One region of the Shewanella sp. BC20 genome, then DNA from elsewhere that is predicted to be linked to it. Evidence: predicted binding sites of a transcription regulator. Region 1 holds the regulator's gene; each other region holds the start of a gene.
What was found. The regulator NrdR, encoded in region 1, represses ribonucleotide reductase genes. The targets are predictions, from matches to a motif close to AAACACNANATNTNGTGTTT.
Positions count from the first base shown of each region.

Region 2: the regulator NrdR is predicted to act here: its motif matches at 1,846-1,865, upstream of nrdD (anaerobic ribonucleoside-triphosphate reductase).
Region 3: the regulator NrdR is predicted to act here: its motif matches at 2,155-2,174, upstream of nrdA (class 1a ribonucleoside-diphosphate reductase subunit alpha).

Region 1 covers NZ_NHRI01000016.1:46,317-49,598, reverse strand. The annotation lists gene glyA (serine hydroxymethyltransferase) at 1-976, shown strand, start outside; gene nrdR (transcriptional regulator NrdR) at 1,187-1,636, shown strand; gene ribD (bifunctional diaminohydroxyphosphoribosylaminopyrimidine deaminase/5-amino-6-(5-phosphoribosylamino)uracil reductase RibD) at 1,724-2,869, shown strand; gene CBX96_RS16085 (riboflavin synthase) at 2,877-3,282, shown strand, end outside.
Region 2 covers NZ_NHRI01000002.1:99,462-102,743, reverse strand. The annotation lists gene nrdD (anaerobic ribonucleoside-triphosphate reductase) at 1-1,815, opposite strand, end outside; gene CBX96_RS02900 (hypothetical protein) at 2,168-2,863, opposite strand; gene rssA (patatin-like phospholipase RssA) at 2,973-3,282, opposite strand, start outside.
Region 3 covers NZ_NHRI01000003.1:248,744-252,025, forward strand. The annotation lists gene nrdA (class 1a ribonucleoside-diphosphate reductase subunit alpha) at 1-2,001, opposite strand, end outside; gene CBX96_RS05310 (HAD family hydrolase) at 2,488-3,162, opposite strand; gene ubiG (bifunctional 2-polyprenyl-6-hydroxyphenol methylase/3-demethylubiquinol 3-O-methyltransferase UbiG) at 3,164-3,282, opposite strand, start outside.

The DNA.
Region 1 (3,282 bases):
GCAACCTCACTCAGGTTCTCAAGCAAACAGCGCCGTTTACATGGCATTGTTAAAACCAGGCGATACCGTTTTAGGTATGAACCTCGCTCACGGTGGTCACTTGACCCACGGTTCGCCAGTAAACTTCTCCGGTAGACTGTACAACATCATTCCTTACGGCATCGATGAATCAGGTAAGATCGACTATGACGAAATGGAACGTCTGGCGGTTGAACATAAGCCTAAGATGATGATCGGTGGTTTCTCTGCTTACTCAGGCATCGTTGACTGGGCAAGAATGCGCGAAATCGCAGACAAAATCGGTGCTTACCTGTTTGTCGACATGGCGCACGTTGCGGGTCTTATCGCCGCTGGTGTGTATCCAAACCCAGTGCCACATGCGCACGTTGTGACCTCTACTACTCACAAGACCTTAGCCGGTCCTCGTGGCGGTATCATTCTGTCTGCTGCCGATGATGAAGAGCTATACAAAAAGCTGAACTCTGCGGTATTCCCAGGCGGTCAAGGCGGTCCTTTGATGCACGTTATCGCGGGTAAAGCGGTAGCCTTCAAAGAAGCTTTAGAGCCAGAGTTCAAAGCTTACCAACAACAAGTGGTTAAGAACGCTAAAGCCATGGTTGAAGTGTTCTTAGAGCGCGGTTACAAGATCGTTTCTGGCGGTACTGACAACCACTTAATGCTGGTGGACTTAATCGGTCGCGACCTGACGGGTAAAGAAGCCGATGCCGCTTTAGGTAGCGCGAACATCACAGTAAACAAAAACTCTGTGCCAAATGACCCACGTTCTCCATTCGTGACCTCTGGTGTGCGTATCGGTACGCCTGCGATCACTCGCCGTGGCTTTAAAGAAGCTGAAGCGAAAGAGTTAACCGGTTGGATCTGTGACATCCTCGACGATGCCCACAACCCTGCGGTTATCGAGCGCGTAAAAGGCCAAGTATTGGCACTGTGCGCCCGTTTCCCTGTTTACGGTTAATTCGTTAATTTATCTGAATATGAAGGCTGAGTTCACAACTGCTTAGGGTGTCACTCTTAGGTGGTTAACCTCAGCCGATAAATAGGATAAAATCCCATGGCCGCATTAAGCGGCCATTTTTATTGCTAAAATCGTAGACTTAAACCCGCTCGGTTTAAGCGAGAAACAGCGAAAGCCACAGGCTTTATTCCATTCACGGCAGGAGGCTCAATGCATTGTCCATTTTGCAGCGCGACAGATACTAAAGTGATCGATTCCCGATTAGTGGCGGAAGGCCATCAAGTGCGTCGTCGCCGAGAATGCACCGAATGCCACGAAAGATTTACTACCTTCGAAGGGGCTGAATTAGTCATGCCACGGGTGATTAAACGCGATGGCACGCGCCAACCCTTCGATGAAGAAAAGCTGCAAGCTGGTATGTTACGCGCGGTCGAAAAGCGCCCCGTGTCTATGGATGAAATCGAGCAGGCCTTAAGTAAAATCAAGTCAACGCTGCGGGCTACTGGCGAGCGTGAAGTGCCATCCGAGATGATAGGTAACTTGATGATGGAACAGTTAATGAGCCTAGATAAGGTTGCCTATATTCGTTTTGCCTCGGTTTATCGTGCCTTTGAAGACGTCTCCGAATTTGGTGAGGCGATTGCGAAACTGCAAAAGTAATGTGGGTTATCTTAAGTTAGTGCTTAGGTTAGCGCCTCGTTATGCGCCGCATTCGGGCACGCTTCCTCAAGATTTCATAGGGTTTATATGAATTGGTCAGAACTCGATAACCAGATGATGAGCCGAGCCATACAACTGGCTCGTAAAGGATTTTATACCACTCGCCCCAATCCTAGTGTGGGCTGCGTTATCGTAAAAGATAATCAGATTGTCGGTGAAGGTTACCATCAAAAAGCTGGCGAGCCCCACGCCGAGGTGCATGCACTGCGGATGGCTGGCGAGCTTGCCCACGGCGCGACCGCCTATGTCACCTTAGAACCTTGTAGCCATTATGGCCGCACACCGCCGTGCGCCTTGGCGCTGATCAATATTGGTGTAAAACGAGTCGTGGTGGCGGTTGAAGATCCCAATCCGCAGGTCGGTGGCCGCGGTATTCAAATGCTGCGCGATGCGGGCATTGAAGTGGATGTTGGCTTGCACCGCGACGAAGCTTACGCTTTAAATCTTGGTTTTATGAAGCGCATGGAGTCGGGTCTACCTTGGGTGACGGTAAAGCTTGCCGCGAGCCTCGATGGTAAAACCGCCTTATCAAACGGGGTATCTAAATGGATCACAGGCCCCGAAGCTCGCCGCGATGTGCAGCGTTTACGTTTACGCGCCTGCGCGCTAGTGACAGGGATTGAAACCGTACTAGCCGATGACCCTTCGCTCAATGTGCGTTACTCAGAGCTTGGCAGTCTTAGCTCACAATTGAGTGAAGCGCAGATTTTACAGCCGCTGCGGGTGATTTTAGACAGTCGCTGCCGGATGCCGATTACGGCAGCCTTGCTTGCGATTGAATCGCCGATGTTATTAGTCTCAACTGAGCCTTACTCGCCAGCCTTTGTGGCGCAGTTGCCTGCCCATGTGACTTGTCTTCAATTACCGGCGATTGATGGTCGAATCTCGCTGCCCGCACTCTTAAGCTATTTAGGCAAAAACTGTAATCAGGTGCTTATCGAAGCGGGCGCGACCTTAGCTGGCGCCTTTATCGGTGCGGGATTAGCCGATGAGTTAGTGCTGTATCAAGCGATGAAAATCCTTGGCGCACAAGGGCGTAATCTACTCGAATTACCCGATTATCAAATGATGGCCGATATTCCGACCCTCAAACTGGTCGATGAGCGTAAAGTGGGCGCGGATACGCGTTTCACCTTGAGGCTCACGTCCAATCCATCTTTAGCGAATAAGTGAGTTAACCATGTTTACTGGGATTATTGAGGCCGTTGGCACGCTGCGAAAGCTTGAACGTAAAGGCGATGATATTCGTTTGACGGTCGCCAGTGGCAAACTTGATTTAAGCGATGTGCGTTTAGGCGACAGTATCGCCACCAATGGGGTGTGTTTGACTGTGGTTCAGCAATTAGCCGATGGCTATGTGGCGGATGTGTCGGCTGAAACTGTCAGTCTCACAGGCTTTGCTAACTATAAAGTCGGCACTAAGGTTAATCTTGAAAAAGCCGTCACCCCGACAACTCGCCTCGGCGGGCATATGGTCAGCGGCCATGTGGATGGCATTGCCACCGTAGAGCAGCGTCTTGCTCGCGGTCAAGCAATCGAATTTTGGTTAGCGGCGCCTGCGGAGCTGGCTCGCTATATTGCCCATA
Region 2 (3,282 bases), on a different contig from region 1:
AATAAATCCGCCATTGGCGATCGCAGGATATGGCTGCTCAAAATCAATTTTATCGTAGGGATTCACCCGCTTTTCCACATCCAAGTGGAAGCTATTGGTGTAATAGCCCTTATCGGTGACCCCTGCAACCACGCCGAATTGGCGCGCATCGAGCTTGCAGAAACGGCTGCAGAGGCTCTCACTCGGGGTGCTATAAAGGCTAAACCCATAACCGGTTTCGGCCTTCCATGCATCGGTAGCCGCTTTAAGGTGCGCGACAATCGCCACCGCTTTTTCTCTAAGCTTAGCATCATCAAACACATGGGTTTCAGTGCCATAGAGCGCATTGATGGTTTCATGTAAACCGATATAGCCTAATGAAATCGATGCCCGACCATTTTTAAAGATTTGGGCGATATCATCATCGGCGCGCAGGCGCACACCACAGGCGCCTTCCATATACAGAATCGGCGCAACTCTGGCTTTAACGCCATTTAAGCGTTCGATGCGAGTATCTAATGCACGGCGGGCAAGTTGTAAACGCTCATCTAAAATACGATAAAACTCAGCCTCATCGCCATTGGCCTCGAGGGCCACTCGGGGCAAGTTTAAGCTCACCACCCCAAGGTTATTGCGCCCTTCATGGACCAGCTCGCCATTTTCTTTGTAGGAGCCTAAAAAGCTGCGACAGCCCATTGGGGTTTTAAATGATCCCGTGACTCTTTCCACTTGCTCGTAGTTCAAAATATCAGGATACATGCGCATGCTGGCGCATTTTAGGGCCATTTGTTTGACATCGTAGTTGCAATCACCGGCCTTGTGGTTAATGCCATCACGAATCGCAAACACCAGTTTAGGGAACACGGCAGTCTTACGATTTTTACCTAGGCCCGTCATACGCACTTTCAACATGGATTGCTGAATTAAACGCGACTCCCACGAAGTGCCAAGACCAAAACCAAAGGTGACAAAGGGCGTTTGTCCATTGGCGGTATGCAAGGTATTCACTTCATATTCAAGGGATTGGAAAGCATCATGACATTCTTTTTCTGTCAGCGCCGTCGCATAGGCCTTGGCATCTTTTATCTGCCAATTGAGTGCCACTTGATAATGTTTGTCATAGCTCTTCGCCACAAAAGGTGCGAGCACTTCATCGATACGGTTAATCGTAGTGCCACCATAAATATGGCTCGCCACTTGGGCAATAATCTGCGCCGTAACAGCAGTAGCGGTGGAGATGGATTTTGGGGTCTCAATTTCGGCGTTGCCCATTTTAAAACCGTGGGTCAACATGCCCGCCAAATCAATCAACATGCAGTTAAACATCGGGAAAAACGGCGAATAATCGAGATCGTGGTAATGGATTTCACCAAGTTCATGGGCGGCCACCACATCCTTAGGCAGAATATGGCTCTTGGCGTAATGTTTAGCGACGATACCCGCGAGTAGATCCCGCTGGGTTGGGATCACTTTAGAGTCTTTATTGGCGTTTTCATTTAACAGCGCCGCATTGCTCTGCTCCACTAAACCACGGATTTCAAGATTGAGTTTACTGGTCGCATCGCGGCAAATATCTCTGTCATGGCGATACTCGATATAGACCCGCGCCAGAGACTTGTAAGGCCCTTCCATCAGTAGGTTTTCAACCGCATCCTGTAAATGGTGGATCTCGACTTCTGCCAGATTGGCCACTCGCTCCCTCACACAAGCTGCAACCGTCGCGGCATAGTCAGCATCCTCTATCCCAACCGAGTTTGCAGCCGCTATCACTGCATCTCTTATCCTTGTTTCATCAAAAGGTGTGCGGCAACCATCCCGCTTGATCACGACTGGCATTGTTCAGTTCCTCTCCATTCCGATTAAAATTAACACTACATATAGTGTTTAGATAATCAATAAACACAATATCTAGGTAATTAAGCGGCATTAACACCTAAAATTCCATGATCCAGATCATGATTTATCGGATGGATAAAAAGAACAAAGAAGAACTGTAGCCAAACCCAATGATCTCAGTTTTAAGCCTTGACCTTGGCCATAAAGCAGGATAGCGGACGCTAAAAATGCCCGCTAATCACGACAAAGTACCTTGGCCCGAAAGCCAAAGTCCTTGTAATAAAAGTCCTTGGAATAAAAGCAGTCCGTAGCTCGGCGTTTGCCCTTGGCTAAGGTTTACACTCAAACAGAGTTAGCGCTTGGCTAAGGCAAGATAACTACTCAGTTGCCCCGATGCCGACTGCTGCATCCCCATGGAGGAAGCCACTTGCATAGTCGACTTAAGCCCCTGCCATAACTGTTTTTGGCTGTCGCTCAGTGTGGGGTTGCTATTTAGATAATCGGTTAACTGGCCAAATACCTTAGTGGCTTTTTGTGCCAGCACTGGGGATTGCGCATCATCCATATTCGACAATACGTTTTTAGCATCGACTAAGGTGTCGATCATAGGACTGTTTGGTGACTTTTCCGCCAAAGACTTTAGCTCATCGTCGATAAAGTCCTGCAGGGATTGCTTGCTCGGCTTTTGACTCGGCAAATTAATGCCATTTTGTGACAGGCGCTCAACCTGTGCATCGGACAAAATGCCGTCCTTTTGCAGTCGAGACACTAGGGCTGGGATATCTGACACACTAAACTGGCCATCGGCAAAAAAGTCCTTCGACATCGCTTGGATTTTTTGTGCCCTAAGCGCGCGGGGTGACAAAGCAATGTCATCGCTCGGTTTCGCTTCAGTCTTAGGTGTATCCTTGACGGATGACTTAGCCTCCGTGCTGGACTCAGTCTTACTTGTGTCTGTCTTACTCGTGTCCGTCTTCTTGCTGTTCAGGCCATAGGCATCGGCAACACTGCTACGGTTCAGATTTAAGGCATTTAAAAGAGGATTCATCGTCAATAATTCGGCATCTAACACTGTGTGATGAAGCTAAAGCAAAAAATAAGCCAATCAAACAATCACTTGCCTAAATCAATATGTAACGATGAACCATCCCTGTCGATTAACCTTTCCAAATTGCCGCTTCAATCAAGTGCGCCGCCTTAGCGACAGCCGCTTCTCCTGCGGCAATAGCCTCGTCGGCGCGGTGAAACTCCATAGTGCCGATATTAGCGACTTCAGGCACGACCAAAATATCGGGAGGATCACCCATCAAACGCGCCCGCTTATGGCGTTGCTCTAAAATCCCCATCGACTGTGACATTACCGCAATCATGCCAGGGTTAGATTTAGTGCCGAGGGAAAACTTGTCGGTTAAGCTGCTGACATATTCCCGCCCCCTAGCAAACAAATCCATAAAGCCAGTTTCTTGG
Region 3 (3,282 bases), on a different contig from region 1:
CTCGTAGTTGTATTTCAGCTCATCAAAATCAGGCACCACTTGCTTTAACTGGCCATCTTTACTGGCTTTCACACTGATCAAACCGCGTGGAGGTTCGATACCGTTAGTCGCGTTTGAGATCTGTGATGACGTTTCAGACGGCATCAGCGCAGACAGGGTCGAGTTACGTAAACCGTGCTGTTTGATGTCTTGGCGCAGTGTTTCCCAGTCTAAATGCAATGGCTCGCTGCAAATCTTATCTAAATCACGTTTGTAGGTATCGATAGGTAAAATACCTTGGGCGTAAGTGGTCTCATTAAATAATGGGCACGCACCTTGCTCTTTTGCCAGATTCATTGACGCCTTAAGCAGATAGAATTGAATCGCTTCAAAGGTCTTGTGAGTCAGGTTGTTCGCGCTACCATCGGAGTACTTCATGCCATTCTTCGCTAAGTAGTTAGCGAAGTTGATAACACCAATACCCAAGGTACGACGGTTCATCGATGAAATTTCAGCCGCTTTGATTGGATAATCTTGGTAATCCAGTAGGTTATCCAGTGCACGTACCGCTAAATCGGCTAATGGCTCAAGCTCGGCTAAGTTTTTGATCGCACCTAAGTTCAATGCTGACAGTGTACACAGCGCGATTTCACCGTTTGGATCGTCAATGTTGTTCAATGGTTTGGTCGGCAGCGCGATTTCAAGACAAAGGTTAGATTGTCTGATCGGGGCAACTTTCGAGTCGAACGGACTGTGGGTGTTACAGTGGTCGACGTTTTGGATGTAGATACGGCCCGTTGAAGCACGCTCTTGCATCATCAATGAGAACAGTTCAACTGCTTTCAATGTCTTCTTACGAATACTGCTGTCTTGCTCATATTGCAGGTACAGACGTTCGAATTCGTCTTGATCTTCGAAGAAGGCATCGTAAAGACCTGGCACGTCTGATGGGCTGAACAGGCTGATGTTTTCGCCTTTGATAAGACGTTGATACATCAGCTTGTTGAGCTGTACGCCGTAGTCTAAGTGGCGAATACGGTTATCTTCGACACCGCGGTTGTTTTTCAGTACCAGCAGGGATTCCACTTCTAAGTGCCAAATGGGGTAGAAGAGGGTCGCTGCACCACCACGAACGCCGCCTTGCGAGCAAGACTTCACCGCCGTTTGGAAATACTTGTAGAAAGGTAAGCAACCCGTGTGGAAGGCTTCGCCGCCGCGGATTGGGCTACCTAATGCACGGATACGACCGGCATTGATACCAATACCCGCGCGTTGGCTGACATACTTCACGATAGAAGAGGCGGTCGCGTTGATAGAATCTAAGCTGTCGCCACATTCAATCAGAACGCATGAACTGAATTGACGTGTTGGCGTACGTACACCCGCCATGATTGGCGTGGGCAGAGAAATCTTAAAGGTCGATACCGCGTCGTAAAAATCTTTAACGTATTGCAGGCGCGTTTCTTTTGGATAACGGGCAAACAAGCATGCCGCCACCAAAATATAGAGGAACTGGGCGCTCTCGTAGATCTCGTGGGTCACACGGTTTTGTACCAGATATTTACCTTCGAGCTGTTTTACCGCCGCGTAGGAGAAGTTCATATCGCGCCAATGGTCGATATAGGTATCCATGATATCGAGTTCTTCGCGGGTGTAATCCTGCAGAATATGCATATCATACTTGCCAAGCTCGACCAGTTTAGTCACATGGTCGTATAACTTTGGCGGTTCGAACTGACCAAAGGCCTTCTTACGTAAATGGAATACGGCTAAGCGCGCAGCCAGAAACTGATAATCCGGTGATTCTGGGGAAATTAAATCCGCCGCAGATTTGATGATCGTTTCGTGGATAGCTTCGGTTGGGATCCCGTCGAAAAACTGTAAATGCGTGCGAAGTTCAACTTCAGAAACAGAAACGTTTTTTAATCCCTTGGCTGCCCAAGTAATTACGCGGTGTATTTTGTCGAGATCGATTGTCTCACGTGCACCACAGCGTTTTGTGACTGTCATATTGCTATTCATTGAAGAGAGGCCTTGGTTCTGATATCTGTTCAGGTGAACTAAGTCACCGTACGTTTCCTTGTAAAACAATCAACCTGAAAACCCTTAATACTGCTGACTATGCAGGAGATAGTCGATTTAACGGGGAACTTCTAGTGTGTCTGATTGCTACCTATACACAAGATATGGTGTTTTAAATAATCTGAGATACAAGATAGTGAGGTTTGACGCTATTTGCAAGTCTCAATTCAGGGGGTATCTTGTGGATATCTTGAGGATAAAGAAAAGCGTTAGTGATGACTAACCCTGAAGCTCAAATTGAGATTAGCGTGCGACATTGATGACGTTTTTTTGTGCAAATTTCACTGTGTGATCGATCGCTAAAATAAGCAGCGATCGCGATCGCAAGGATTGACCCTTAACCTAAATTGCATTACCAGCGAAGGGCGCATAATTTCGCCGTTAATCGGATTCGGTTGAGCCATTACCTTGGTCAATCCGTTACTGCTATTTTGCGAATGCTTGGCTTAAGGCCGAATGCAAACTCGATGGCGAGTTAAACTGCGCATAGGCAGGCCATGCATCGGGTGTATCGGCCTCACCTAAATATCCCCACAAGGCCACACCGCCGAGCATGCCCGCCGCTTGAGCCGCGAGTAAATCCCGCTCGGCATCACCTAAATAGAGGATGTGCTGTGGCGGGCATTGCAGCTGCTGCGCGCCCAATAGCATAGGTGCAGTATGGGGCTTAGAGTAACGAGTCGAATCGCCACTGATCATCACTGGCATACGCGAGCTGAGCTTAAGCTTATGCAATAGAGGGCGAGTAAAGCGGGCGGGTTTATTCGTGATCACCCCAAATGGCACACGGCATAACTCGAGCCAATCGAGCAGAGGAGCGATACCATCAAACAACTGGCAATGGTCGCCATTGATCCTATGATAGTGTGCGAGGAGTCCTTGCTGTACTTGAGTGCGCAGTGCGTCATCCGCACCGGGAATCGCCGCATCGACTAAGGCAAAGCTGCCATGGGAGGCGGCGCTACGCATATCTGCTAAAGGTTTTGCTGTGATACCGACATCTGACAAACTGAGGTTAAGGGCCTGAACCAGATCCGGCGCGGTATCGGCAAGGGTACCGTCAAGGTCGAATAAGACCCCTTTAACCTCAGCTAAGCTCATCTTAATCTACCTTTTGCGTCGCAATCATATAGTTAACATCGACCTTTGGGGTGTACTTAAAGATCCCTGTTAGCGGGTTATAGGTGATCCCAAGTGCATCTTTACAGAGAAGATCGGTGT